Regions from separate parts of the Embleya sp. NPDC127516 genome, predicted to be linked through region 4. Evidence: riboswitches for the same ligand, from Rfam matches in the RefSeq annotation. Region 4 holds a riboswitch; each other region holds the start of a gene.
What was found. Region 4 has a riboswitch for cyclic di-AMP ahead of ACIRL2_RS29620 (transglycosylase family protein). Riboswitches for the same ligand answer to the same signal wherever they lie in the genome.

Region 1: another riboswitch for cyclic di-AMP. It lies ahead of ACIRL2_RS18150 (transglycosylase family protein); the one in region 4 lies ahead of ACIRL2_RS29620 (transglycosylase family protein).
Region 2: another riboswitch for cyclic di-AMP. It lies ahead of ACIRL2_RS15530 (NlpC/P60 family protein); the one in region 4 lies ahead of ACIRL2_RS29620 (transglycosylase family protein).
Region 3: another riboswitch for cyclic di-AMP. It lies ahead of ACIRL2_RS08325 (transglycosylase family protein); the one in region 4 lies ahead of ACIRL2_RS29620 (transglycosylase family protein).

The regions. Positions count from the first base shown of each region.
Region 1 covers NZ_JBIWJT010000008.1:302,057-309,335, forward strand. The annotation lists gene ACIRL2_RS18140 (DUF6421 family protein) at 1-515, opposite strand, end outside; gene ACIRL2_RS18145 (nucleobase:cation symporter-2 family protein) at 1,028-2,383, shown strand; gene ACIRL2_RS18150 (transglycosylase family protein) at 2,505-3,248, opposite strand; cyclic di-AMP (ydaO/yuaA leader) riboswitch at 3,249-3,440, opposite strand; gene ACIRL2_RS18155 (EthD family reductase) at 3,637-3,972, opposite strand; gene ACIRL2_RS18160 (phosphoenolpyruvate hydrolase family protein) at 4,116-4,940, opposite strand; gene ACIRL2_RS18165 (Tm-1-like ATP-binding domain-containing protein) at 4,942-6,186, opposite strand; gene ACIRL2_RS18170 (SDR family NAD(P)-dependent oxidoreductase) at 6,344-7,129, shown strand; gene ACIRL2_RS18175 (helix-turn-helix domain-containing protein) at 7,262-7,279, opposite strand, start outside.
Region 2 covers NZ_JBIWJT010000007.1:82,180-89,458, forward strand. The annotation lists gene ACIRL2_RS15520 (helix-turn-helix domain-containing protein) at 1-537, opposite strand, end outside; gene ACIRL2_RS15525 (NADP-dependent oxidoreductase) at 638-1,558, shown strand; gene ACIRL2_RS15530 (NlpC/P60 family protein) at 1,760-2,734, opposite strand; cyclic di-AMP (ydaO/yuaA leader) riboswitch at 2,741-2,933, opposite strand; gene ACIRL2_RS15535 (TMEM165/GDT1 family protein) at 3,340-3,924, opposite strand; gene ACIRL2_RS15540 (TetR/AcrR family transcriptional regulator) at 4,222-4,791, opposite strand; gene ACIRL2_RS15545 (DMT family transporter) at 4,788-5,108, opposite strand; gene ACIRL2_RS15550 (uridine kinase) at 5,305-5,982, shown strand; gene ACIRL2_RS15555 (DinB family protein) at 6,007-6,555, opposite strand; gene ACIRL2_RS15560 (flavodoxin family protein) at 6,702-7,279, shown strand, end outside.
Region 3 covers NZ_JBIWJT010000004.1:99,140-106,418, reverse strand. The annotation lists gene ACIRL2_RS08350 (PLP-dependent aminotransferase family protein) at 1-123, opposite strand, end outside; gene ACIRL2_RS08345 (hypothetical protein) at 268-1,134, shown strand; gene ACIRL2_RS08340 (hypothetical protein) at 1,394-2,614, shown strand; gene ACIRL2_RS08335 (DUF1203 domain-containing protein) at 2,683-3,177, shown strand; gene ACIRL2_RS08330 (hypothetical protein) at 3,366-4,004, shown strand; cyclic di-AMP (ydaO/yuaA leader) riboswitch at 4,312-4,545, shown strand; gene ACIRL2_RS08325 (transglycosylase family protein) at 4,578-5,807, shown strand; gene ACIRL2_RS08320 (glycerophosphodiester phosphodiesterase family protein) at 5,961-7,025, opposite strand.
Region 4 covers NZ_JBIWJT010000016.1:178,338-185,616, forward strand. The annotation lists gene ACIRL2_RS29615 (PIG-L family deacetylase) at 1-1,347, shown strand, start outside; gene ACIRL2_RS29620 (transglycosylase family protein) at 1,482-2,837, opposite strand; cyclic di-AMP (ydaO/yuaA leader) riboswitch at 2,842-3,063, opposite strand; gene galE (UDP-glucose 4-epimerase GalE) at 3,513-4,481, opposite strand; gene ACIRL2_RS29630 (acyltransferase family protein) at 4,687-5,970, shown strand; gene ACIRL2_RS29635 (hypothetical protein) at 6,004-7,279, opposite strand, start outside.

The DNA.
Region 1 (7,279 bases), on a different contig from region 4:
AGCACCGCCGAGTCGGTGTCGTAGCCGGCGGTGAAGTCGACGAACGCGACCGGCACGAACATCGCGTTGTCGTAGCGCTCGGCCTCCAGCGCGGCCAGCCACTGCGGCCACACCACCCGCAGCAGCACGGCCTCGACGTTGCGGTTGGGATTGCCGTTCTGGGTGGTCATCGGGAACACCACCAAGTGCTCCAGACCGTCGTGCCGAGCCTGCTCGGGGCGGAACGCGACAAGCGAGTCCAGGAAGTCGGGACGGCCGAAGCCGTCCGCCGCCCAGCGGGCGAAGTCGGCGACGACCGCTTCCAGGTACGCCTCGTCGTGCGGGAACAGCGGTGCGAGCCCGGTGACCGCCGACGTGATGTCGGCGACCAGCGCCCGGGCGGACGCGTGCTCGGACGGCTCGATCGAACCGTCCTTGGCCTGCAACGGACGCAGGTCGGCGACGGCTTCCTTGAGCACGGGCCACAGCGGGTGGTCTACGGCGGTACGGACGGCTACGCGGGTCATGTTCGACATGGAACCCTCTCAGGAGAAAGCAGGAACCACGGTCAGAAGAACCTATGTCAAAAGAATTTAACGCCGCAAGGGCGTTCCAAACGCAATCTTATCGTCGCTGGTACGTTTTGCCCGAATAAGTTGAGAATGCCATCCAGCCGCCTTCCGAAGATCGACGCCGCGTTCGGAGGAAGCCACAAGATGTGACCGGCCCGAACCGCCGACGCCTGTGCCTATTGACCGCCGATCCGGCCCGTCCCTACAGTCTCCTTCTGATCAACGGAATATTGATTCCGCATAGCGAAATACTTGGCAGGGGAACGCCCCGGATCCGCATCCACTCCCACTGCCCGATCCTGCGATCCAGTACGTCCAATGGGCCGGGCCGTCCTACGACGGCATCCGATGTGGAGGCGCCGATCATGGGCTGGAGAACCACCAGGAAGACTGCGGGCGCGGCACGATCGCCGGGCGATGCCACCGCCGGGGCGTCACCGGGGACCGGGGCGTCGCCCGTGCACCCCGTGGACGAGATGCTGCCGCCGGGACGCATGCTGGCCGGCGCCCTGCAACACGTGGCCACGATGTACGCCGGGGTCGCCGCGCCACCGCTGATCATCGGCGGGGCGCTGGGCCTGTCCACCGCGGAGCTGACCACGCTGCTGGGGGCGAGCCTGTTGATCGCCGGGCTCGCCACGCTGCTGCAGACGCTCGGCTTCTGGCGGATCGGCTCCCGACTGCCGTTCGTCAACGGCGTCACCTTCGCGGTGGTCTCGCCGATCCTGGCGGTGGCCGCGGCCAAGCAGGACGCGACACTGCCGGTGATCTTCGGCGCGACGATCGTCTCGGGCGTGTTCTGCTTCCTGCTCGCGCCGGTCTTCTGTCGACTGATCCGCTTCTTCCCGCCGGTGGTCAGCGGCACGGTGATCACCTTGATCGGGGTGTCCCTGCTGCCGGTCGCCGGGAACTGGTCGCAGGGCGGCGACAGCAAGGCGGCCGACTACGGCTCGACGACCAACCTCGGGCTCGCCGCGGCGACGCTGGTCGCGATCCTGGTCCTGCACCGGGTGCTGACCGGTTTCCTGCAGCGCATCGCGATCCTGCTCGGCCTGCTCTTCGGCACCCTGCTGGCCATCCCGTTCGACAAGGTGGACGGCGGCGCCCTGGGCGACCTGGCCGTCTTCGAGGTCCCGCAGCCGTTCGCCTTCGGCGCGCCGCAGTTCGACGTGTCGGTGACCGTGTCCATGCTCGTGGTGATGATCGTCTGCATGACCGAGTCGACGGCCGACATCATCGCGCTGGGCGAGGTGGTGGACAAACCCGCCGACGACCGGACGATAGCCGGCGGTCTGCGCGCCGACGGCCTGGCCACCGCGCTCGGCGGGGTGTTCAACGGCTTCGCGTGCACGGCCTTCGCACAGAACATCGGCCTGGTCGCGCTGACCCGCATCCGCAGCCGGTTCGTGGTCGCGGTGTGCGGCGGATTCCTGGTCCTGATGGGCTTGATGCCGATCGTCGGCGGCCTGGTCGCGCTCGTCCCGCAGCCGGTCCTCGGCGGCGCCGGCGTGGTGCTGTTCGGCACCGTCGCGGTGGCCGGCATCCGCACCCTGGGCAAGGCCGAACTCGACACCGGACCCAACGCGCTGATCGTGGCGGTGGCCCTGGCCTTCGGCGTCTTCCCGATCGCGTTCCCGGACTTCTACCACGCGTTCCCGGACAAGATCGCGATGATCGCCGAGTCCGGCATCTCGGCCGGCTCGATCATCGCGGTCGTACTCAACCTGCTGCTCAACCACACCGGATCCGCGTCCGGCGAAGCGGCCGACGAACCGGCGATCCCCGCCCCCACCCGGTCCACCGAACCCGCCGAACTGCCCAGCCGGGCCTGATCGATCGACGAAGCGAACGGCAACACGGCCAATCGACATCCCGTTTCGATCACCACCGACCGGACATGGGCGTGGGCCCCGCCGAAGTACTCGACGGGGCCCACGTGTTGCCGTTCGCGTGTCAGACGGAGAGCTTGGTGCCCACGCTGATCACGTTCGGGTTGTCACCGATGACACCCGAGTTGGCGCTGTACAGGGCCTGGTAGCCACCCTTGACGCCGAGCTTGGCGGCGACGGAGGAGAGCGTGTCACCGGCCTTGACGGTGTAGCTGCCGGAGCCCGAAGCCTGCTTGCTCGCGGCCGACTTCGACGCGTCCTGCGCGGCGACGTCCTGCTTCGGCTGCACCCGGACCTTCGGCGCATCGGCGCCGGAGTTGCGCGGTGCGGTCTCGGTCGCCGACTCGGCCTTGGCCGCGGCCTTCGGCGCGTCCTGGGCCTTGGTCTTGCCGGTGGTCGAGGACTCGGCCGTGGCGGACGCGTTGCCGCCCTTGGCCAGACCGGCCTTCTGCGAACAGACCGGCCAGGCGCCGGGGCCCTGCGCGGCCAGCACGCGCTCGGCGACCGCGATCTGCTGCGCCTTGCTCGCCTGCGCGGCACTGGCCGCGTACTCGCCGCCGCCGAAGGCGTTCCAGGTGCTCGGGGTGAACTGCAGACCGCCGGAGAAGCCGTTGCCCGTGTTGATGCTCCAATTCCCGGTGCTCTCGCACTGCGCGACCGCGTCCCACGTGGACGAGGACGCCGCGTTCGCGCTGCCCGCCATGCCCACGAGGGGAAGGACGAGACCCGCACCGGCGGCGACGGCGATGCCGGCGCGACGGCCACGAGAGAGCGAGCGAACGGGAGCGGTGATGGCACGGAAGGTCATTGATTACCTCGTCGGGCGCCTACGAAGTTAGCTGTCGGGTTCGGACGATTGGCCCGGCCTCGCCTGAAAACAGGCATGGCTTCACCCCACGGCATCGACATTGCCGATGCCGGCACTCACTTGGTTCCCCCGCTCCTGCCGCCAGTCGATATCGACTGCTTCCCTCGGGCGGCGGCAGGATTCGGCGTACCGCCCGGGGAGTCCGCTTGTGCGAACAACCACGAAGCTACGCACCGGGCCGCCGGGTTGGCAAACATTTCGGGCGCTTTGTGAGGTGCCCCATAAGCAGGAATAACACCGATTTGCCCGATATGTCGCCATCCTCGCAGGTCACGGCGCCGGCGTCCACGGTGCGCGGCCGCGTGGTCACCCGTGCTTCACCGTCGGGCTATTCCGTCGCGGGCAGCTCCACAGGTACGACTACCCGCTCCTCGTCCCAAAGGAACGTCGCGCCGCCGGTCGCGAAATTGGCGACGTCGGCCACCGTGGCCCGGCCCTCGGGCGAATCCAGGGTTGCCTGGATACCCGCGCGGGTCGGCGCGTACAACCCGACCACCAGGTAATAGGGCGGCTGCGCGCCGGAGGGGTCCGGATCGCACTTGCCGATGGTCCAGCCGGTCAATCCCGGCATCGTGCGGGCGAGCGGGACGTGCTTCTCCCAGTAATAGGCGTCGAACGCCGCCGGGTCCTCGGGGTGGCCATACAGCACGGTCAGCTTGTACACACGCGACTCCTCGCGGTCGTGGTGGATGTGTCTCCTGCCGGTGGTGCCCTGTGCTTCCTGCCTCCGACGTGGGACGCCCTGTGCGTCCCACCGGTACCGCCCTGCGCCCGGCACGTGCTGCCCGGATTCGTACGGCGCGGCGCCTACCGGGCTCCGATCGCCTTGAACGCCCGCGCCTGCTCGGTGATGGCCGTCTCGGTCGGCAGCCGTTCCATGCTGGAGGCGCCGAAGAAGCCCACCACGCCGGTGGTGTGCGCCAGCACGTACGCGGCGTCCTCGGGCTCGGCGATCGGCCCGCCGTGGCACAACACCAGCACGTCCGGGTTCACCTCGGCCGCCGCGTCGCGCATGCGCTGCACCCGCTCCACCGCCTCGTCGAGCGAGACCGCGGTGCTCGCGCCGATGCTGCCCTTGGTGGTCAGCCCCAGGTGCGGGACCAGGACGTCCGCGCCGGCCGCGGCCATCGCGCGGGCCTGCTCCGGGTCGAAGACGTAGGGCGCGGTGAGCAGGCCGCGCTCGGCGGCCAGCCGGATCATCTCCACCTCCAGGTCGTAGCCCATGCCGGTCTCCTCCAGGTTCTGCCGGAAGACACCGTCGAACAGGCCGACCGTGGGGAAGTTCTGCACGCCCGCGAAGCCCATCGCGGCGAGCTGGTCCAGGAAGTGCGGCATGATCCGGAACGGATCCGTGCCGCACACCCCGGCCAGCACCGGAGTACCGCGCACCACCGGCAGCACCTCGCCGGCCATCTCGACCACGATCGCGTTGGCGTCGCCGTACGGCAGCAGCCCGGCCAGCGAGCCGCGGCCGGCCATCCGGTAGCGGCCGGAGTTGTAGATGATGATCAGGTCCACGCCGCCGGCCTCGGCGCACTTGGCCGACAATCCGGTGCCCGCGCCCGCGCCGATCACGACGCCGCCCTGCCCGACCGTCCTGTGCAGTCGGCCCCGCGCCTCGCGTCCGTCCATCTCAGTCCACACGTCCCTTCGTGATCATCTCGTGCAGTCGATCCGCCGCCGCCGTGGCGAACGCCGGATCGTTGATGTCCGTCGCCGCCTCGTGCAACTCGACGGCACTGCCCGCGAGTCCGGACCGCAACTCGTCGAACAGCGCCTTGTCGGCGACGGAATCGTAGAAGGGCGCGCCCTCGACGTCGATCGCCGAGACCCCGCGCAGTGGCAGGTAGAGGGCGGTGGGACCGGTCGCGGCGATCAGTTTCGCGGCGATCCGCCGACCCAGCTCGGCGTTCTCCGCCGGCGTGGTGCGCATCAGCGTCACCGTCGGGTTGTGCACGTACAGCTTCCGCTCCTCGAACCGCTCGGGCACGGTGTCGCGCGGGCCGAAGTTGACCATGTCCAGCGCACCCACGCTGACCACCTGCGGCAGCCCCATCCGCCCGGCCGCGGTCAGCCGTTCGGGGCCCGCGCTCAGCACCCCGCCCACCAGGTCGTCGGCCAGCTCGGTGGTGGTCAGGTCGAGGATCCCGGCCAGGAAGCCCGCCTCGGCCAGGTTCTCCATCGAGGTGCCGCCGGCGCCCGTGGCGTGGAAGACCAGCACCTCGTAGCCCAGCTCGGTGAGCCGCTCGCGCGCGGCGTCCACGGCCGGCGTGGTCACCCCGAACATCGACGCGGCGACCAGCGGACGGCCCTCGCCGCTCACCCCCGCCACCGCCGCGCGATCCTCGGCGTAGCCGCCCGCCATGCCCGCGATCGCGTCCGCCGCGTTGCCCAGGATCCGCTCGGAGAGCCGGTTTATCCCGGCGATGTCCACGACGCTGTACATCATCGTGACGTCCACCGCGCCGACGTAGGGCGACACGTCGCCCGCGGCCATCGTGGAGACCAGCAGCTTGGGTACACCGACCGGCAGCGCGCGCATCGCGTAGGAGGCGATCGCCGACCCGCCCGAGCCGCCCATCGCGAGCACACCGTCCACCCGGCCCTGGTCGAACAACTCACGCAGGATGGACGCGGCGCCCTCGGCCATCGCGGCGGTGGCCGCGCCCCGGTCCGCGCGGGTGCGCAGGTCGGCCAGATCGGTGCCGGCCGCCGCCGCGACGTCCGATGCCTGCACGTCGGCCTGGGCGAGCGACTCGCCCAGCACACCCACGTTCATCAGGACCACCTCGGCTCCCCGAGCCCGCAGCCGGTAGGCCAGCCACGCGTATTCGGATCCCTTGGTGTCGAGCGTTCCGATCAGTACGACGGTGGGCATCGGTGCCTCCGGTGGTGTCGGTACGGCTGGCCGGGTTGACTCTTCGGCGGCAAACGGCCGCGCACAGTAACCCAACCGGATGATCATGGCGATTGAAAGCACCGTGCGGTAGGACGGGTGGCGAGTTACGAAGTTTTGGCACGTCACGGAGGTATCGATGGCGGAGGAACCGGACGCACGGGTCGCAATCGTCGCGGGAGCAGGCGACGGCATCGGGCGCGCCTGCGCGATCGCCCTGGCCCGGGACGGCGCGGATCTGGCGCTGGCCGCGCGCCGACCCGAGCCGCTGCGCCGACTCGCCGAGGAGATCGGCGGGCTGACCGGCCGTCGGGTGCTCGCGATACCCACCGATCTGGCCGACCAGGCCGGGTGCCGGGCGCTGGTGGACACCGCGGCCCGGGAGTTGGGCCGGGTCGACGTGGTGGTCAACGTCGCCACCTACAACCCCTCGGGGCGGCTGGAGGACCTGGATCCGGCGGAGTTCCGGCGGGCGTTCGAGATCAACGTGCTGGGCGTACTGGCCGTCTCGCGCGCCGCGCTGCCGTACATGCGCGCGGTCGGCGGGGGCTCGATCGTGCAGATCAGCTCGGAGGCGCCGCGCGCGAAGCTGGTGAACCTGGGCGCGTACGCGGCGACCAAGGCCGCGATGGAGGTCGCCTCCGGCGTGCTGGCCAAGGAGGTCGGGCCGGACGGCGTGCGGGTGAACGTGGTGGTCGCGGGCTACACCGAGAACGCCAAGCTGGCCGCGTACATCGCCGACATCGCGGCCCGCCGACAGGTACCCGAGGCCGAGGTGCGCGCCGAGATGACCAAGTCGTCGGCGCTGCGCCGGATCACCCTGCCCGAGGACATCGCGGACGCGGTCGCGTTCCTGTCCTCACCCGGGGCCAAGGCGATCACCGGCACGGTCACCCCGGTCACGTCGGGCGTGTCCTTCGGCTGACCCACCACGGCGCACACCGGCCGCGCGGTCGGCCCGGCGCGGGCCGGTCGAGAGCGCGTCGCGGCCGGTCGAGGGCGCGCCGCGCGCTTCTCCGCGGCCCACCGCCGGCACGCGGCGGCGTCCCGGACCCGCTCAGCGCAGCTTGAGCGC
Region 2 (7,279 bases), on a different contig from region 4:
CGCGTTGGCAACCGTCGAGCCGTGGTCGAGACGGATCAGATGCAGGCACAGGTCCAGCGCGGCGGCCTTGCCGGCGGAGGTGAGCACGCTGCCGTTGTCGACGTAGAGCACGTCGGGGTCGACCTCGACCCGGGGGAAGCGGGTGGCCAGCGCCTCGGCGTACGACCAGTGTGTGGTGGCCCGCCGTCCGTCCAGCAGGCCGGCGGCGGCCAGGACGAAGGCGCCCGTGCAGAGGGAGACCACCCGCGCCCCGGCCTCGTGTGCCGCGCGTATGGCGTCGACGAGGTCCGCCGGTGGGTCCGCCTCGAGGTCGGCCCACCCGGGGACGATCACGGTGTCGGCCAGGGCGAGCCGGTCGAGTCCGCAGTCGGGTTCGAGGAGGAAGCGGCCGTCGGCCCGCACGGGGCCCGCCCCGCAGATGACGAGCTCGTACCAACTCTCCACCGGGACCGGCGGGGCCGAGCCGAAGAGCTCGTGGGCCAAGGCCAGTTCGAAGTGCAGGATCCCGTCGGCGACGGCTATCGCGACTGTGCTCACGTCCGGAAGTGTACGCATCATGTCGTTCCGGACGCTCGTGCGGGGCGCCGCGTGGTCGACACGATGTGGGGGTTGGTCTTTCGGACGGAAGGCAAGTGACATGCGCGCTGTCGGTCAGGATGTGCTGGGTGGTCCCGAGGTGTTGCGGGAGTTCGACCTGGAGCGGCCGGCGCCCGGCCCGAGCGAGGTACTGGTCCGGGTGCACGCGGCGGGCGTCAATCCGACCGACTGGATACATCGGGCCACGGGCCTGATCCTGGGCGAACCGCCGTTCGTGCTCGGGTGGGACGTGTCGGGCGTGGTGGAGGCGGTGGGCCTGGGGGTGACGATCCATCGACCGGGGGACGAGGTGTTCGGCATGCTGAGCTACCCGTACGGCAACGGGGCGCACGCCGAGTACGTGGTTTCGGCGGCCCGCCACGTGGTGCGCAAGCCCGCCAACATCGACCACGTGCAGGCCGCCGCGCTGCCCTTGGCCGCGGTCACCGCCTGGCAGGCCCTGGTGGACACCGCGGAACTGCGGGAAGGGCAAAGGGTGTTGATTCACGCCGCGGCGGGCGGGGTCGGTCATCTGGCGGTACAGATCGCCAAGGCGCGCGGCGCGTACGTGATCGGCACCGCGAGCGCGGCCAAGCACGACTTCGTCCGCGGGCTGGGCGCCGACGAGATGATCGACTACACCACGACCGACTTCGCCGACGTCGTGCGGGACGTGGACGTCGTGCTGGACGGCGTCGGCGGCGAGTACGGTCCCCGCTCGCTACGGACGTTGCGCCGGGGCGGCGTGCTCGTCGCCATCGTGAACAACGTCAGGGACCTGGACGTCGAGCGGTACGGGGTCCGGGCCGAGGAGATGCTCGTCGAGGCCGACCACGCGGCCATGCGGCAGGTCGCGGACCTGGTCGAGGCGGGGCGACTGCGCGCCGCGATCGACTCGGTGTTCCCGCTGGCCGACGCGGCCAAGGCGCACGAGCGCGGGGAGACGGGCCGGGTCACGGGCAAGATCGTCCTGACGCTCTGACGCTCTGACGCTCTGACGCTCTGACGCCCGCGCCCCGGTCCGCCCGCCCGCCGGGACCGGCGCGTTCGCCGAAACGCACGCCGGCGCCGCGCGCTCCGACCGTCGTCGGAGGGCACGGCGCCGAAGGCGCGTCCCACTATGCGGTTGTGTCACCGCCGCCGGAGCACGTGTGCGCCGGCGGCGGCGGTTTGCCCGGTTCGATCAGGCCGGGCGGGTGGCGCCGGCGATCGGCATGGTGTTGATCGAGGCGATCTCGACCGACTTGCGCGGGTTCGGGGCGTGCACCATCTTGCCGTCGCCGATGTAGATGCCGACGTGGCTGATGCCGGAGTAGAAGAACACCAGGTCGCCGGGCTGCAGGTTGGCGACCGACACGCGCGTGTCGGCGGCGAACTGGTCGTTGGTCACGCGGGGCAGCGAGATGCCCGCGGACTTGTACGCGGCCTGGACCAGACCCGAGCAGTCGTACGCGTTGGGGCCGGTGGCGCCGTACACGTACGGCTTGCCGATCTGCGCCTTGGCGAAGGCCACGGCCTGGGCGGCCTTGCTGCTCGACGCGGTCGAGGAGCCGCCGGTCGGCGCCTGGTTGCCCTTCGAGCCGCCGGTGGCGGGCTTGGCGGGGGCCTTGGCGGCGGGCTTGACCGACACGTCGGCCGACGGCTTGCTCGCCGGCTTGGGGGTGGTCTTGCCGGGCGTGACGGAGGTCTTGGGCTGGACCTTGATGCTCGGCTTGGCGGGCGCGTCGGCCTTGGGTGCCGCGGGCGCCGAGCCGTCCAGCCGCAGGGTCTGGCCGATCTCGATCAGGTCCGGGCCGGACAGCAGCACGTCGCGGTTGAGTTCGTACAGGCTCTGCCAGCCGCCGTTGACCTGGTTGGTCTGGGCGAGCCGGAACAGCGTGTCGCCGGCCTGGACCACGTAGCGGGCCTTGTCGGCGGCCGTGTCGGTCTCCGGCGCGGCGGGCGCGGCCTGGACCGGGGCCGCGTCGACCGCCGCGGTGGGGGTCGCCGACAGCACGGTGGAGGGGGACTGCTCGGAGGTGGAGGGGGCCTGCGCCGGGGCGGCACCGGCGGTGGCGACCGGGAGCACGACACCCATGCCGGCGATGCCCACCGCCGCGACGAAGCGGCGGACGTTGGTGGGTCGAGCGGCACGATGGCGAGCGTTTGTGGACAGCATGAAATGGGGTCCTCTCCTGTCGCCTACGAGGTGAGCTGTCGGATTCGGACTGGAGCAGCCCGGTCGCGTTACGCGACTTCACCCCTAGCCGTCACCGGAACGATCCCGGCCACGGCGATTCACCTGGTTCCCCCGCTCCCGTCGGATTCTTCGATGTAGACCTCCCGCTGCCGGCGACGGGATTCGGCGTACCGGCGACAGGGTTCACCCGAAAGGTGAATCGGCGAGAAAGGTAGGCAATGCGGATGCCTGATCACAACCGAAACCCCGACTTCGCCCTGCGGGTAAAGGCGGAATAAAAGCGACATCTCTCCCGTGTTCGGCTCCGGGGTACCGGTGATGACGAGGGGATATCTCGGAGAGTGGTGTGATCGTGCGGTAACGGAAAATAGTCGAGACTCGTCGCGGGGCGCGGAAAATGAATTGCGGCTCGAAGTCGGCTATATAATTTATGTCCGTTTTATCCATGCGGCCTACATCACATTTCGGGCAACCGATCGACTGGTCGCGCCGGACATGCCGGCGATGCACCCATCCGTCCCGCCGCCGTCGGGTGACCGCGGCGCGGGCGCCATCCGCAGGGGCGAGGCATCACCGGGGGCGGGTCAGCCGGTGAACACCTCCACCAGCGACCAGATCGCCAGCCCGAGCATGCACAGGCCGCCGATCCGCTGCACCGTTTGCAGCGGGACGCGCTTGGCGATGAACCGCCCGGCGAGCAGGGCCAACGCGGACACCGACATCAGTGCCGCGGCCGAGCCGATCGCGGTGGACCAGGTGCCGTTCGTGGCGGCCAGGTTGGCCGTGGTGATCTGGGTGAGGTCGCCCCACTCGCTGATGAACACGGCCGTGAAGGCGGTCGCGAAGACCGGCCGGAAGCCGGTCACGCTCTTGCCCGCGGTGTCCTCGTCGTCCTCGCCCGCACCGCCGCGCAACAACATGAAGGCGCCGAAGCCGAACAGGGCGGCGGAGACCAGCTTGACGATCCAGCCGGGGAGCAGGCCGAGCAGGCCGCCCGCGCCGACGGCGAGGGCGACGTGCACGACGAACGCGGTCGAGGTGCCGAACCACACGTAGAGCGGACGCATGCGGGTGCCCATGGCAAGCGACGCGAACATCGTCTTGTCCGGGAGCTCGGCGAGGAAGATCAGCCCGAAGGCGGTCAGGATCGCCAGAAGGTCGAGGTGCATTCCGGGTGGCTTTCTGCGAGAGCCGGGCCCCGGGTCTTCACGAAGCGCCGCACGGCAACCGGAGGACCACTCGGCCCGGCACGACGGGGTACATCCACGAGAAGACGAGGATGCGTCGATGCCTGGCCGAAGGTCTCGCCCACCCGTGTCGAGCACGAGCCCGGCCACCGGGAGTCCGAGGACTCCAGCATGTCGACGACCGGTTCACGGGGCTACTCCCCTTCGCGGTGCCGACCCTACCGCACCCGGCGTCGGCGCCGGCCCGGCCGCTCCCGGCGCACCGGGCCGTTTCGACGCCTACGACGACCCGTTCACCGACGAAGACCCGCCCTCGTCCAGGACCCGGGCCAACGACCAGCGCAACTGCCTCTCGTCCAGCGTCGTGTCCAGCGTCAGCACCTGCAGCATGGTCCCGTCCAGCACGGCGAGCGCGGCGGCGGCGGCGCGCGGTCCGACCCGGACGGACAGGAAGTCGCCGACGCCCTCGACCCAGGCCAGGGCGAACCCGCGCAGTTCCGGGCTGCGGGCGGCGGCCAGGTACAACTCGTACTCGACCAGCGCGCGCGAGCGGTCCGCGAGGTATTCCGCGGTGAGCGCGGTGAGCACGCCGGGCAGGTCGTTCGCGTCCCGCGCACGCCGTACCCACTCCTCCAGCAGCCGCACCGTCTCCGCCGACGCGTGCGCGAGCGCGGCGGCGACCAGGTCGTCGAGCGAGGCGAAGTAGTACGTGGTCGCTCCCAACGGGACGCCCGCCCGGGCCGCGACCAGGCGATGCGTGGTGTTGCCCACGCCCACCTCCGCGATCACCTCACACGCGCCGCGCACGATCCGCAGTCGCCGACCCTCAGGGTCCCTGGCCGCGGTCAATGCGCACCACCCAGGTTCAACACCACGACTCCCGCGATCACCAACGCCATCCCGAACGCCTTGAGCAGCGTCACCGGCTCGTTCAGGAACACCGCGCCGACCAGCGCGATGGCCACCGTCCCGAGTCCGGACCAGATCGCGTACGCCGTGCCCACCTGCAACTGCCGCAACGACAACGTCAGCAGGTAGAAGGCACCCGCGTACCCGCCCAGACACGCCAGCGTCGGCCACAGCCGGGTGAACCCGTCGGTGCTCTTCAGCAGACTGGTCGCGATCACCTCACACGAGATCGCCAGCCCCAGGAACAGCCAGGCCACGGGCCTCTCCCTCCGAGTGGTACAGATGTACAAGTACAAATGTACAAGAGTGCTCGCCCGGGGTGATCGGAGCCCTCGTCTCGGCCGCGGGCCGGGACCGAGTCGGACCCGGCCCGACTCGGCCGGGGGCCGGCCCGGAACCGACCCGGCTCGCGGCCGACCCCGGGTCTCCCTCACCGGTGGATAGGCTGCTTCGATGCCCATCGAACGGCCGGATCGCATTCGAGGCGCGACGACCGATCGGCCGGCCGCGTGCGTCGCCGCGTTGCCGCCGTCGATCGGCGCGACCCGACTGGTCGCGGTGGACGGGATCGGCGGTTCCGGCAAGACCACGTTCGCCGACGCGCTCGCCGCGCGACTGGGTGGCGCGCCGGTGGTGCGCCTGGACGACTTCGCCCGGCCGGGGGACTTCTTCGGCTGGCTGCCCAGGCTGCGCGCCCAACTGCTCGAACCGCTGGCCCGACACGAGGCCGCCCGCTGCGACACCTACGACTGGGCCGGCTACCGGATCAGCGGCTACAGCGAGGTTCCGGCCGCGCCGGTGGTGATCCTGGAGGGCGTCGGCGCGGCCCGGCGCGAACTCGGCCCGGTGACCGCGCTGCGCGTGCACGTCGACACGCCGGCCGAGCTCGCCGCAGCGCGCACCCTGGATCGGGACGGCCCCGAACTGGCTTGGTTCTGGCGGCTGTGGCGCGCCGCCGAGACCGAGCACCTGGCCCGGGACCGGCCGTGGACCCGCCCCCACCTACGCGTCGACGGGGCGGACGCACGCGGCGGATCGGGGACCGAACCCGATCGGCGCGCGCTCGCCGGCAGCGGCAGCCGACGGTCGCCCTCGACGGCTCGCCGCGACGACGCGGGGTATGCGGGGTGACCCCGGCCGGTCCCCCGGGATCGGTCACATGCCGGCGGCTCCGTCGAGGCGTTCGCGCAGGAGATCGGCATGGCCGTTGTGGCGGGCGTACTCGGCGATCAGGTTGACCAGGGCCCAGCGCAGCGAGAACGGCTTGCCGGTGGCCTTGCGGATACCGGTGTCGTCCAGGGACGCGGCGGCGGCGACGATCTCCCGTGAGCGCTCGCACTCCGCGTGCCAGCGGGCGAACGCCTCGGCCGGGTCGCCGTCGAGGCGCTCGAAGTCCTGATCCGGGTCGTCGTCGGTGTAGTAGAGCATCGGTACGTCGTCACCGGCGAACTGGATGTGGAACCACCAGCGTTCGACTCCGGCCAGGTGCCGGATCATGCCGTGCAGCGACAAGCCGGACGGCGACACGGCCCGCTCGGACAACTGCTCCGCCGACAGGCCCGCGCACTTGAGCTCGAAGGTGGCCCGGTGCCAGTCGAGGAAGCCGGTCAGGACCTCGCGCTCGTCGCCCAGTTCGGCGGGCGACGTACGGGTGTCCTCGCTCCAGCGTGGGGCGTAGTGCAGGGGCGGGATCGACTCGGCCATGATCCACCTTCCGGTTCGGCAAAGGCACGAGTCTGCCCGACGGCACCGACATCGGGTCGGTGGCACGCGCCGAATGTGCCGGTCGGCGCGACCCGGTCGGGGGACGCTTTCCGGGTACGCCACCACGGACACCCCGGGAGCCTCGGATGACCGACTTCGGACCACCGCCCGCGCGTTACGACGACCTGCGGGCGTTGTTCGTCAACTGCACACTCAAGCGCTCACCCGCGGTCAGCAACACCCAAGGGCTCGTGGACCTGAGCCGGGGCATCATGACCCGGCACGGGGTCGCGGTCGACCAGATCCGCGCGGTCGACCACGAGATCGCCACCGGAGTGTGGCCGGACATGAGCGACCGGGGGTGGCCCGGCGACGAGTGGCCCGCGCTGTACGAGCGGGTGCTGGCGGCGGACATCCTGGTGTTGGCCGGACCGATCTGGCTGGGTGACAACAGTTCGGTGCTCAAGCGGGTGGTGGAGCGGCTGTACGCGTGCTCCGGACTGCTCAACGACGCCGGCCAGTACGCCTATTACGGGCGGGTCGGCGGATGCCTGATCACCGGCAACGAGGACGGCGTCAAGCACTGCGCGATGAACGTGCTGTACAGCCTCCAGCACCTGGGCTACGTCATCCCGCCGCAGGCGGACGCCGGGTGGATCGGCGAGGTGGGCCCGGGGGCCTCCTACCTGGATCCCGGTTCGGGTGGCCCGGAGAACGACTTCAC
Region 3 (7,279 bases), on a different contig from region 4:
GCCGGCGAGGCCGCGCTCGATCGCCTCGGCCAGCGACTCGGCGATCCGTCGATGGCGCGGTCCCGCGCGGGTGTGCCAGTCCTCCAGCGCGACGCGTACCCACCAGCTCGGATCCTGGTCCATTCACCCAGATTGGCACTGTTCCGGGAGTGGGACAACGGGCAGGCTCGTCGACGGGGCCGGCTCGTGGCTCGTGGTTCGTGGCCTGCCACGCCCGATCGTCGACCGCCGCCCCCGCTCCCCGTCGCCCGGTGAAAGGTGCCCATCGTGTCGGCCGCTCCCGCCCCCACCCTCGCCAGACGCTTCTGGGAGGCGATCGAACCCGTCCACGCCGTCGTGTACTTCGCGCCGGAACCGGCCGAGGCGGCCCGCGCGCTCGGGCTGATCGGGTGGTGGATGGGCTACTTCGCGGGTCGGCTCGCCCCGCTCGGCGCGGTCCGCGCCCCCGAGGCGAGCGCGCTGTGCTTCGCGTTCGCACCCGGCCGGGTGGCCCGTGCGCTGCCCGACGCGTGGGCGTACACGACGCCGGAGAAGATGCTCGACACCCGGATCGGCGCGGTCGAGACGGCGCTGGCCCGAAGCCTGCCGGCGGTGGGCGAACGGCACCTGGAGGCCCTGGTCGACCTGCTGGAACGCGCGGTCGAGGGCTGCGGGTACGAAGGACGCGCGCTCGCCGCGGCGTGGGCGGGTGTGCGGCGCCCGGACGGGGTGGCCGGCCGGTTGTGGTTGGCGAGTACGGTCCTGCGCGAACACCGCGGCGACGGCCATGTGATCGCGGTCGCGCACGCCGGCCTGACCGGCATCGAGGCGGGCCCGACCCACGCCGCCACCGGCAACGTCCCGCGCGAACTGCTGCAGAGCACCCGGGGCTGGAGCGACGCGCAGTGGGAACAGGCGCGCCGCCGCCTGGTCGCCAAGGGCCTGCTGGACCGCGACTCGCGACTGACCAGGAGCGGCGGGGCGCTGCGCCGCGACGTGGAACACGCCACCGATCGACTCGCCGCCGACCCCGTCACGCTACTGGGCGAGGCCGGGGTCGAGGAGGCCATCCGGCTGGCCGCGCCGCTGGGCCGACACCTCGTGGACAGCGGCCTGATCCCGGTACCCAACCCGATCGGGGCACCCCGCCCATGACCACGCACCCCTATTCCCGGACCGCGTCGAACCCGCGCATGGAACGGGACGGGCCGATCGCCGGGAGGCATCACCGCCGAGTGGAACGGTTCCGTACCCGAGCGCGTCCGTAGCAGGGGGAGTCGACGCAGATCTCCCGGGCCGGCGACCCGGGTCGCCGGCCCGGACACCCGTCCGCGGTCATGTGCGGCCCGCCGGCCACGACCGAGCGGTTCGCCGGCCCCCGACCCGGGCCCGAGAGCCACGACACAGGGGGGAGATCCGTATCGCCATCGCCGAACCGGGGCGGATTGCCGAGGAGAGCACCGCGCCAGGCCCGGACGAGCCCGCGGAGGTCGGTGCACACGCTGCGGCTGAGGGCGGGGTCGGCGACGCCGCCGAGCGCGACGCTCCCGCGGCGGAGCCCGACGTCCCCCCGCCACCGCGTGGGGGCCGGCTGCGGCGACGGTGGCGGTCGTGGAGTCGCCGGCGGCGGATCACCGTGATCCTGCTGATCCTGGTGAGTCTGCCGCTGCTGCCGGTGGGCGCGGCCGCGCTGGCGCTGCGGCTGGAGTACGCGGGCGATCCGTCGGACCAGGCCCGCACCCGCGGCCGGGACGCGATCTGGCTCGGCCACGCATGGGTGGACGGACGCAAGGGGGCGGCCGAACTGGCCGCACTGGCACAGCGGTTGCGGGGCACCGGCATCCACGACCTGTACGTGCACGCCGGGCCCCTGGAACACGACGGCACGCTGCCGCCCTCCGCCCACCCCGGGGCGCGGCAACTGGTGGACGCGGTCCACCGCGAACTGCCCGGCGTACGGGTGCAGGCCTGGCTCGGCGACATCGTCTCGCACGGCGGGCCCGGGCTGCGGCTGGAGCGCCCGCCGGTGCGCGCGGCGATCACCGCGTCGGCCGCGCAGATCCTGGACGCCGGCTTCGAGGGCGTGCACCTCGATCTGGAACCGGTGTGGTCCGGGAACGAGGACTTCCTGACCGTGCTCACCGCCACCCACGCGCTGACCCGTGCGCGCGGCGTCCCGCTGTCGGTCGCCGCCGCGCAGATCGATCCGCTGCCGTCCCTGCACAGCGTCTTCCAAGCGCTGCGCGATCACCCCAAGTGGTGGTCGCAGCGATACTTCGGCCAGGTCGCGCGGCGGGTCGACCAGATCGCGCTGATGTCCTATGACACCGCGATGCCGCTGGAGTCGCTGTACGGCGGCTACGTCGCGCAGCAGACCGAGCTCGCCCTGGAGGCGACGCCGGCCGGGGTCGACCTGCTGATGGGCCTGCCCGCCTACTACGCGAACAGTTGGGGTCATCACGGCTCGGCCGAGACGGTCGCGGCGGCGGTGCGCGGTGTCCGCCTGGGCCTGACCAGACACGACCCGCGCCGACCGAACTTCGGCGTCGCACTGTACGTCGACTTCGCCGCGACCGACACGGACTGGGCGTCCTACCGCCGGGATTGGTGTCGTCTCGACGGTCGAGCCGGGTGAGGCCGGGTGCCGAACGAGGTGTCCGATTGCCGCCGGCACCGTGTCCCGGCCGCGTCCACGCTGGAGGCATGACCACCTCCGCGGATACCCGCACCTTCGTCGTCCGAGCGATCCCCGCCGAGCTCCTCGCCTCGGTCCGGGCCACCGGCCTGGACGTCTCCGGCCACCCGGTCGAAGCGCACACGGCCGGCGGCGGCGAACCGTTGCGCTGCTGCCTGCGCGACGCCGAGCCGGGCGAGCGGCTCATGTTGTTCGGCTACGAACCGCCGCTCCCGGCGAGCCCGTACCGCGAGATCGGCCCGGTCTTCGCGCACGCCGACGCCTGCCCCGGCCCGAGCACCGACGCCTACCCGCCCCAGTGGCGGGCCCGGCCCCAGGTCTTTCGCGCCTACGACGCCCGGGGACGGATCCACCCCACCTCACGCCTCCACGACACCGACAACCCCGAGCCCGCCCTCGCCGAGATCCTCGCCGACCCCGAGGTGACCGAGATCCACTGCCGCAACATCACCTACGGCTGCTACATGTCCACCATCGTCCGCCCGTCCACCCCCGACCGCTGATCCCACGACCGGATCCCCGGTGGCGCTCGCCCCCGGCGCCGGGGGCGAGCGCCCGGCGCCGGCGCGTCCACCGGGGCGGCGACACCGTCGCGCCGGTCTCGGCCACGCCCGGGACGATCACCGTGTCGGGCCGGATTCCGTACCGGCCCGCGCGCGGGCGGCTCCGAGCCGATCGCTACCGTACGCGGATGGACAACGCAGTCGTGCGGAGCCCGTCGGCCCAGGTCGCGGCGCACACCGCCGCTCCCGGTCCGGGCCGTGTCCGGGGCGCCGCCCAGGTGGTCACCGACATCCTCCAGCCGCGCAACACCATCCTTGCCGGACTGTCCGGTTTCGGTGCGCTCGTCGCCCACTCGTGGACCGGCGCCGGATGGGGTCTGTTCGCGGCACTGTGCGCGGGCATCGTTCCGGCCGGGTACATCGAGTGGGAGCGTCGCCGCGGTACCTGGGGCGACCGGCACGTGGTGGACCGCCGGCAGCGTCCGCGCATCTTCGCGGTGATCCTGGCCTCGATCGGCATCGGCGCGGCGGTCATGCTCGGCGCCGGCGCGCCGTCCCGGCTGGTGTTCGCGATGTTCGCGCTGTGGGGCATGACGGTGGTGCTGCTGGTGGTGAACGCGGCGTGGAAGATCAGCGTCGACTGCGCGGTCGCGTCCGGCATCGTCGCGTTGCTCGCCGTCGCGGGCGGACCGTGGTGGTCGACCGGTTATCTCGCGGTCGGCGTCGTGTGCTGGTCGCGTGTCGCACTGCGTCACCACACCGTCGCGCAAGCCGTGGCTGGTGCGCTCTTGGGCGCCGCCACCGGGGCATCTCTGGTTTTCGGATGACCGATAGCGGTACATATCGGGCGGCCATCGACCCTCTCTATGGTGCACGTCACATGCCGGGTACCGATGGTCAGGAGGTCGTACGCACCGTAAACCGTCTTTTCACGATTCCTGCCCTGAGTAATCGAATACCCACTATATGTCATCGATTCGGGCACAATGCGTACGCTTCTCGGGACTTTAGGTCCCGATATTCCACCCTTCCGCCCTGATTCTTCTGTTTCGGCGAAACGTGATGTTTGGATCCGAGTCGAGGGTGTGCGTAGTTTGGTGCTTCGCCACACCGGTCCGGTGCTCGGCGAAATGGTCTCCCGGTTCGCCGAATCCTGCCGCCGGAGCGAGGCCACGGTACGAAACCCGAAAGGCAGGAGCGGGGGAACCAAGTGGAATGCCGTCCCGGGCGTCCGTGACACGGACGCCCATGACGACGGCTTGGGGTGAAGCCGTGCCCGTCCCTTCCTCAGGAGGGCCGAACACGGCCGGGCGAGACTCTCCAGCCCGAATCCGACAGCTCACTTCGTAGGCGTGGGAGAAGGAAAAATCTTCGTGCAGTCGTTCATCACCCCTGCCCGCATGCCCAAGAAGACGCGTCTCGCGCTGACCCTCGGCATGGCCGGCGCGATCGTCGCCGCCCCGCTGGTCACCGGTCTCGCCACCGCCAACGCCGCCTCCGTCTCCACCTGGGACAAGGTCGCCATGCTCGAGAGCTCGGGCAACTGGCACATCAACACCGGCAACGGTTTCTACGGTGGTCTGCAGTTCACCATCAGCACCTGGAACGAGTTCGGCGGTCAGCAGTACGCCCCGCGTGCCGACCTGGCCACCAAGGACCAGCAGATCGCCATCGCCGAGAAGGTTCTCGCCGTACAGGGTCCCGGCGCCTGGCCGAACACCTCCGGCCCGGCGGGCCTGACCAAGGGCAGCGCCGCGCCGGCCGTCTCGCCCGGCACCAAGTCCACGGTCAAGGTCACCCCGAAGGCCGCCGAGAAGCCGGCCGAGTCCGCTCCGGCCCCGAAGATCGAGGTCGTCCCGGCGGCCGCCGCGAAGTCCGCGTCGACCAGCACCTCGTACTCCGTGGTCAAGGGCGACACGCTCTCCAAGATCGCCGCCGCCAAGGATGTCGAGGGCGGCTGGCACAAGCTGTACGCCGACAACCGCTCGGTGATCGGTGGCAACCCGAACGTCATCCAGATCGGTCAGAAGCTCTCGCTCTCCGGTAAGGCCTCGGCCTCGACCGAGTCCGGCAGCACCAAGACCGAGACCGCTCCGGCCGCGCCGAAGACCGAGACCAAGACCACGGCGTCCGTGAAGGTCGCGCCGAAGGTCGAGGTCAAGGAGAAGGCCCCGGTCGCGGCCAAGGAGTCCTCGGCCAAGGCCGAGTCCACCACGGCCAACGCGTCCGGTTACGTCGCTCCCGTGAAGGGCGGCCTGGGCACCGCGTTCGGCACCGGCGGCAAGCTGTGGTCCAGCGGCAGCCACACCGGCCAGGACTTCGTGGCCGCCACCGGCACCTCGGTGAAGGCGATCACCTCGGGCACCGTGGTCAAGGCCGGCAACGGCGGCGCCTACGGCAACGAGATCGTGATCAAGCACGCGGACGGCAAGTACTCGCAGTACGCCCACCTGTCCAGCATCGGCGTGCGTGTCGGCGCCACGGTGAGCACCGGTCAGCAGATCGGCCTCTCCGGCGCGACCGGCAACGTGACCGGCCCGCACCTGCACTTCGAGATCCGCACCACGCCGAACTACGGCAGCGGCATCAACCCGGTCACCTACCTGCGCGCGCACGGCGTCAACCTCTGAGCCGAGCGTCATCAGGCGGTAACCACACCGCGATAGCCACACCAACGCGGTAGCCGTACCAGGGCCGGGCCCGTCGACCGAGTGTCGACGGGCCCGGCCCTTTTCGGCGTCCCCACCCCTGCGGACGCCGAAGTCTCCGGCGGATCGCGCCGATCAGCCGCGCGCCGGGTAGCGCTTGGGCAGCGACAGCCCACGTGCGGCCATCAACTCCCGCAGCCGGTCAGGGTAGTCGGTGATCAGACCGTCCACGCCGTCGTCCATCAGCTTGGCCATGGTCGCCGGGTCGTCGACGGTCCACGGCACGACCTTGATGCCCGACGCGTGTGCCCGGGCGACCATGTCGCGGGTCACGTAGGGACGGTAGTTCGGGTCGGTGACCTTGCCGTCCTGCGGGAAGCCGTGCACGGGCGAGAACGTGCCGGCGCCGAACGAGGAGATCGCGCGCAGCGGATCGCCGTCGAAGTCGTCGATGTCCAGGCCGCCCAGCCAGGGCGAGGCGCCGGGCTTGCCGACCTGGAGGAAGTCGTAGTTGGTCAACGCGACCAGCGGCAGGCGCGGTTCGACCTGCCGCATGCGCTTGAGCGCGCCCCAGTCGAAGCTCTGCACGGTGACCTGGCGCAACAGCCCGGCCCGGCGCACCTCGCGCGCCACGACCTGTACGAACTGCTCGCGCGGCGCGGTCTCCTGCGGCGCGCCGGCCTCGACCTTGGTCTCCACGTTGAGCTTCACGCCGCGCGCGTGCCGGTGGTTGACCAGGTCGAACACCTCGGTGAGCAGCGGCATTCGGGCTCCGGGCGAGGTGGTCTGCGCGGGGAAGCCGGGGAACTGCCGCGATCCGCAGTCCAGCGTGCGGACCTGCGCCAGGCTGAGCGTGTTGACGTACTTGCCGACGTAGGGGAACTCCGGGTCGCCGGCGCGTACCGGCTTGGTGTCCGCGCACTTGCGTCCGTCGACCTTGCGGTCGTGGGTGACCACGGCCCGGCCGTCCTCGGTGATCTGGACGTCCAGTTCGAGCGTGGACACCCCCAGGTCCAGACCCTTGGCGAAGGACGCGAGCGTGCTCTCCACGGTCAGCCCGAGACCGCCTCGGTGCGCTTGGAGGTCGAAGGACTTGCGGTGGTGGCCACCGTGACGATCCGCGGCGGCGGCCATTCCCGGGGCGGCGACAACGGCGGCCCCGGCCAGGATCGCGGCCGTGACGGTCTTCCATCCGGACATGGACGTCTCCTTCTCGCTCCGGTCGACGACGATCGACCGTCGACGCCCACACCCTGGCCCGCGCGAAGTGATGCGCGGGGAGTCGGATCATGGCGGTCGGGCGAAGAAGAGACGAAGAAGTGGCGAAGTACCCCGACGCGAGCGCGAATCCGGGCCCGAGCCGGAACTCGGACCGGCCCGGGCTCGCATCCGGACCGGGCCCGGGCTCGCATCCGAACCCGGGCCCGAGTGGAACCGCAGTCGCCCGGCGGGCG
Region 4 (7,279 bases):
CTCGACCCGGAGCCGGACCGGCAGCGACACGATGGCGCGCACCCCGTACACGCCGACAACGGTGGTGTCTCGGACCACCAGGACCACACCGCCGCCGCACAGTTCACGTGGGAGGCGCTGCGCCGGTACAACGCCGATCGACCGGCCGCGAGCGCCGCCGCGATCGCCTACCGGGGCTACTACAACGAGCGTTGGCCGCACAATCTGGCGCCGGCGGCGCGCGAGCGCAAGGACGGGATCATCCGGGTGTACGGCTGGACGGACCGGGTGCGTCACTGCCCGGGTCGGGTGGACTGCGGCGACCTCAAGGTGCGGGACACCGCGCCCGGGACCAACTGGCCGCAGAGCACCACCTATCGCTACCCGAACGCGGGAGTGCGCCCGGTGCTCGGCGCGGACGGCCGGCTCACCGCTTGGGCCGTGCTCGGCGGGCGCGTCACCCGGTGGACCCAGGACGCCGTCGGCGGCCCGAACTGGTCCCCGGCGCACTCGATGCCCGGCCCCGGCGACGGCGAACTGGCCCCGGGGCTCGCCGCGGTGCGCATCGCGGACGGCCGGATCGCGGTGTTCGTGCTGCGCATCGGCGGTGCCCGCCGGGCCGATCGGGACCGGTTCGAGATCCTCACGGCGACCGAGACGACGCCCGGCGGCGAACTGGGGCCGTGGCGCGGCCTGGGCAACCCCGACGGCGACGGACGCGGCCCGGGCACACCGGTGGTCGGGGTGGACGGCGCGGGCGGGCTGTACCTGTTCGTGCGCGACCGGGACAAGGGGATCAGCGGCCGTCATCGGCCCGCCGGGAGCGACACGTGGTCGGCGTGGCGGGACCTGGGCGGCGGGGAGATCGTCGAGGGGCCCGGCGCGGTGACCCGCCCGGACGGCCGGGTCGTGGTCTTCGGCACGGCGCGTGAGGGCATTCGCTACTGGGAACCGGTCGGCGAGCGGTCGGGGCCGCCGCGCACGATCGCGGCCGAGCGACCGGCGGGCCCGCCCGCCGTGTCGGTGGGCGCCGACGGCCGGGTGGGTGTCGCCTACCGGCGCGCCGGCACACCGGAGATCGCGAGCGTGGTCGAGGGCGGGCCGAACGGGTGGGTGCCGGCCGACTCGGGAGCCGCGGGCGCGGGTTACGAGGCGTTGAGCCGAGTGCCCCGACCGGACGGCACGACGGCGACGCTGACCCGGGACGCCGACGGCCGGCCGATCGTCCTCGGCGCGTCCGGGGCGCCGGTCGTGCTCGACGAGCGCACGGTCGCGGTCGATCCCACCGGCGCGCCGGACGGCGCCGGGCACGCGGTGGCCCTGTGGCTCGGTCCGGACGGTGCGCTGCGCACCGCGCGGCTGCCCTGACGGCACCGTCCGGGCACGCGCACCGGTCCGCACATGCGAATCGTCCGCACACGCGCACCGGTTTGAACACGCGAACGGCGGGCGCTCCCTGGAGGGAACGCCCGCCGTTCGATGCAGCGGGTGGAGCGGGTGACTCAGACGCTGACGCCGTGGCTGCGCAGCCAGGTCATCGGGTTGACCGCGGAGCCGTAGTTCGGCGTGGTGCGGACCTCGAAGTGCAGGTGCGGGCCGGTGACGTTGCCGGTCGCGCCGGAGAGCGCGATCTTCTGGCCGGTCTGCACCTTCATCCCGGCCTTGACCGAGATCGAGGACAGGTGCGCGTACTGGGTGTACTTGCCGTCCGCGTGCCGGATGACGACCTCGTTGCCGTACGCGCCGCCCCAACCGGCCGACACGACGGTGCCCGAGGTGACCGCGCGCACCGTGGTGCCGGTCGAGACCGCGAAGTCCTGGCCGGTGTGGCTGCCGCTGGACCAGCGCGAGCCGCCGGAGCCGAAGCTCGCGGTGAGCGTGGCGCCCGAGACCGGGGCGACGTACGAGCCGGAGGCGGTCGTCGTCGATTCGGTCTTGGCGGCCTCGGTCTTGGTGGTCGCGGCCTTCGGAGCCGGCTTGCTCTCCGTCTTGGCCTTCGGAGCCTCAGCCTTGGGGGCCTCGGTCTTCGGCGTCTCGGCCTTCTGCACCTCGACCTTGGGCGCGGCGGCCTCGGTCTTGGTGGTGGTCGGCGCGGCCTTGCCGTCGACCGTGAGCTTCTGGCCCGGGAAGATCAGGTCGGGGTTCTCGCCGACGACGGACTTGTTGGCCTCGTACAGCTTCGGCCAACCGCCGGGCACGTGCGCGGCGTTCGCGATCTTGGAGAGCGTGTCGCCGGTGACCACGACGTAGGACGAGGTCGCGGCGGCCGGCTCGGTCTTCGGAGTCTCGGTCTTGGGCGCCTCGGTCTTCGGGGCCTCGGCCTTGGGGGCCTCGGTCTTCGGAGCCTCGGTCTTGACCTCGATCTTCGGCGCGGCGGCCGTCTTCTTCGGGGCCGGCTTGGCGGTCTCGGTCTTGGGAGCGGTCTTCGGCGCGGTCTTGCCGGCCGAGGAGCCGGTGTCGACGTCGGCGGCGGCGCCGCCTCGGGTCAGGCCGGCCTTGACCGAGCACACCGGCCACGCGCCGGGGCCCTGGCCCTTGAGGACCTTCTCGGCGATCGCGATCTGCTGACCCTTGGTCGCCAGGTCGGCGCGGGCGGCGAACTCCGTGCCGCCGAACGCCTTCCAGGTGCTCGCGGTGAACTGCAGGCCGCCGTAGAAGCCGTTTCCGGTGTTGATCTGCCAGTTGCCCGTGCTCTCGCACTGGGCGACCTTGTCCCAGGTGCTCACGGAGGCGGCCTGGGCGGTGCCCGCGCCGATGATCGGCATGGCGACGCCGACTCCGGCGACACCCGCCGCGGCGATCAGACGCGTGGTCCTACTGGTGCTGCGACGGCGATGACGCCCGGTTCCGGACAGCATGGCTGGATCCTCTCCCACGCCTACGAGGTGAGCTGTCGGATTCGGGCCGGAGATCGATAGCCCGGCCACGTCCCGAAGGACATGGCTTCACCCCAAGCCGTTCGCGGCGTCCGATCATCGAGATCGGGGCCGTTCGCGGCGGTTCACCTGTGGTTCCCCCGCTCCTGTCGTGTGGTGCTCGTCAGCCTCCCGAACGGCCGGCGACAGGATTCGGCGTACCGGCGATCGGGGTCCGTGTGGGATACGGACGGATCGAACGCTAAGCAGGCCTCGCCGAAGATCACAAGTCTGTGTCGGATAGACGTCGATTATCCGTTTTGCGGATGAGCGCAATGTAGATGATCCCTTACGGAAAGGACCGTAGTTGGCGTTCCGTGGTGGAAGGGCAGGGAACGCGTGACATCGGCCCTTGGTCACGGCGTACGCCGATCACCCGGGAAAGATCACCTACGCCCCGTTCGTCACACCCGCATCGCGTGTGGCGTCGCGCGGACCGGGCCCCTGCCCACCGACAGGGGCGTACGCACCCGTGATCGACGTGATTCGGCCCACAGACGAAGCACGTCATGTCCGATTTGCCCCAGGAGACTTCACCCTGCGTCGTCACGGGATCGCGACGCGACACCGCCCGCGGCGCCGGCTGATGCGCGGCGCCGCGGGCGGTGTGTGCGGGACTCAGCCGCGCTGCGCGCGCCAGCCGGCCCACGCGCTCTCCACCATGTCCGCCGTGTCGTGCCGGGCCTTCCAGCCCAGTTCGGTGGTGATGCGATCGGCGCTCGCGACCACCCGGGCCGGGTCGCCCGCGCGCCGGGGTCGCAGCTCCGGCGCGATGTCGCGCAAACCGGTGACCTCGCGGATGAGTTCCACCATCTCGCGCACCGACGTGCCCTCACCGCGACCGACGTTGAGCACCAGACGCGCGTCCGGGTCGGTGCCGAGCCGACGGGTGGCCGCCACGTGTGCCTCGGCCAGGTCCACCACATGGATGAAGTCGCGCACGCAGGTGCCGTCCGGGGTGTCGTAGTCGTCCCCGAAGATCACCGGCGCCTGATCGGCCGTCAGCTTCTCCAGCACCATCGGCACGAGGTTGAACACGCCCTCGTCCGCGAGTTCCGGCGCGCCCGCGCCCGCGACGTTGAAGTAGCGCAGCGCGGCGTACGAGATGCCGTGCGCGCGCGCCGTGGCCTTGATCATCCACTCGCCGACGAGCTTGCTCTCGCCGTACGGGTTGATCGGCAGGCACGGGGTCTCCTCGTCGACGAGGTCGACGTCGGGCATGCCGTAGACGGCGGCGCTGGAGGAGAACACGACGCGCGTGACGTCGGCCGCGACCATGGCCGCGAGCAGGACGCGCAGACCCTCGACGTTCTCCTCGTAGTAGTAGAGGGGGCGCGCGACCGATTCGGGCACCTGCTTCTTCGCCGCGATGTGCACCACGCCGTCCACGGCGTGCGCCCGGAACGTCTCGTCCAGCAGCGCCCGGTCCAGCACCGAGCCGACCACCAGCGGCACATTTTCGGGAACCCGTTCGCGCGCGCCCGTGGAGAAGTCGTCGAGGACGACCACATCCTCGCCGGCCGCGAGCAACGCCCGCACGACATGCGTCCCGATGTACCCGGCACCGCCGGTGACAAGCCACTTCATGAGGCGACCCTACCCGGCATCCCGGGTTCGCGGAGGGTGCGCGAATCGCGCGTGGCGACCCCCGCGGCGCCCGCCCTCCAGGGTGCCTGACCCGGGGTCGGGTCGACCGTTACCATGCACAGGATCTCGTGGGCAGGGCGCATATTCGCCCAGGGGGGATCCTGCGTCGCTTCCGGGCGGCCACATCGGGAAGGGCGTAAAGCGCGTGCGACGCGACTTCGGAGTGGGTCGGCAAGGAACGCTGGCCGAACGATTCTCCGGCCGGGACAACAGCATCGGATTGATCCGGCTCCTGCTGGCGACAGCGGTCGTGGTGGCGCACGCGCACATCCTGGGCGGCTTCGGCAAGCACGAGCCGGGCAACGGCTTCACCGGCATGCAGGTCGGCCTCGGCCGGATGTCCGTGTACGGCTTCTTCGTGCTGTCCGGCTTCCTGATCACCCGCAGCGGCATGCGCACCACGACCGGGCGCTACCTGTGGCACCGGATGTTGCGCATCCTGCCCGGTCTGTGGGTCTGCGTGCTGTTCACCGCGCTGGTGGCCGCGCCGATCATGTTCCGTCACCAGCAGGGTTCGCTGGACGGTTTCTGGCGCCATGGCGAAGGCCCGTTCGACTACATCCGCGCGAACTGGTGGACCGGTCTGCGGCAGTTGGACATCTCCAACATCCTGGCCACCGGGAAGAAGGAGGGGCACGCCTTCGACCCCGGCTTCGACGGCGCGCTGTGGTCGCTGAGCTACGAGATGACCTGCTACGTGGTCGTCGCGGCGATGGCCTGGTCCGGCGTGCTGCGCGGATCCCGCCGGTTCGTGCTGCTGGTGACCACCCTGCTGTACGGCTGGATCGTGATGGACCTGGTGAACGCCCCCGGCTGGCGCGGTCCGCAGAACACCAACGGCACCGACATCCACGTGCCGATCCTGAGCGAGTTCATCGGCCCGCTGCACAGCCAGTACCTGATCTACCTGAGCTTCCTGTTCTGCGTCGGCATGCTCTTCCAGCTCTACCAGGAGCGCATCCCGGTCAACGACGTGCTCGGCGTGGTCTCGATCGTCGCGTTGTTCGCGAGCATGCGCTTCGGCGGCTTCTTCGTGATCGGCTTCCCGGCCTTCGCGTACGCGCTGATGTGGCTCGCGGTGCGCCTGCCCAAGCCCTTCCGGGTGGTCGGCCGCAAGCGCGACCTGTCGTACGGCATCTATATCTACGGCTTCGTCGTCGAGCAGTTCCTGGTCGTGCTCGGGTACAACCGACACGGCTTCATGGCCTACCTCGGCCTGTCGCTGGTCGGCACCTTCGTTCTGGCCGCCGCCTCGTGGTACCTGGTGGAGAAGCCCGCGATGCGGTTGAAGGACTGGACCCCGGGCCTGTTCCGGTCCCGGTTGCCGGAGCCCAAGCCCGCCCAAGCCGACACGGCCACCCCGGACACGACGAAGGCGGCGCCGGGTTCCTCGACCTCGACGCCGCCCTCCGTATCGGTGAACCGCTAGGACCGCCCGGCCCTTGGGTCCCGCGGTCCCCGCTCAGCCGTTGTTCGCCCCCGGGGTGTTGCGGACCGGGAGCTTCCACGGCGGGGTGCCCAACCGCTGGCACTTTTGCTTGTTCGCGTAGCGCGGGCACTCGCCGCCGGCCTTCTGCAACTGGTGCGAGCGGTAGGTCAGCGAACCGATGCTCGAGTCGTCCACCGGCATGATGTCGTCGGCGACCGACGAGGCCGCGGTGCCGAACAGCAGGACCATCGCGGCCAGCGCGCCGATCGTGCTCGCCATCCCGGGAGTCGTGCGCCAGCGCGCGCCGACGTGCTTGGGCTCGGCGTCCGTGGCCGGGTCCGCGCGGTGCACGACGAACCGGTTCCACAGCGACTTCAGCCGTTGCGCGGACAGGTGGATCGCCACGCCCACCAGGAGCAGCATCACGTAGGCGAGCTCGATCGAGGTGCGCGGGTAGAGCTGCACCGCCTGGTCCTGGAACATGTGCGACGCGAACCAGAATCGCATCAGCCACGAGCTGGCCAGGCAGGCCACGAGTGCCAGCACCAGCGAGCGCCGCATGCCGAGCGCGAGCGCGACCGCGAGACCCAGCAGCAGGATCAACATGAACACGCCGACGCCGCCGAGCTCGCCGGGCGGCGGCCACATGCCCACCTCGCCGGGCGAGTCGCCGCGCCACATCAGGAAGTACGCGGGGTCGACCTTGGTGTCGAAGTAGAAGTAGTCGTCCTTCTCGCCGCCGCCCTTGAGCAGCAGGTCCTTGATGTACAGGCCGCCGATGATCAGGAACGGGATGATCGTCGCGACCACGAAGACCATCGCCGCCTTGAAGCCGCGTTTCCACGGCAACACCAGCAGACAGGTCACCAGCACACCGGCCGCGGACCAGACGAACCAGCCCGAGTAGGCGATCACCATCACGCCCAGCATCACGCCGAAGGCCACACCGGTGGTCACCCGATCGCGTGTCGTCATCTGCGGTGATCGGCGCAGGACCTGGATGAACTTCGCGATGATCGGCACGAACACGACCAGCACGATCGTGGTGTAGGGCTTGACCGGCTCGTACAGCGGGATCGAGCTGGTCACGCCGATGGCCAGGGCCCACAGCGGCTGGAACCACAGGCGCCAGGCGAGGTAGGCGGCCGGTCCGATCAGCGCCATGATCAGGATCTGCAGGTCCTGGAGGGCGTACGAGGTGTTCCCGTGCCGGAACACCTTCGCCCACAGCGCGAGCAGTTCCGGGAACAGCGGCGGGTACACGCCCGAGGGAATCGACTCGCCCCGGTTGATCGCCCCCGCCCAGTTC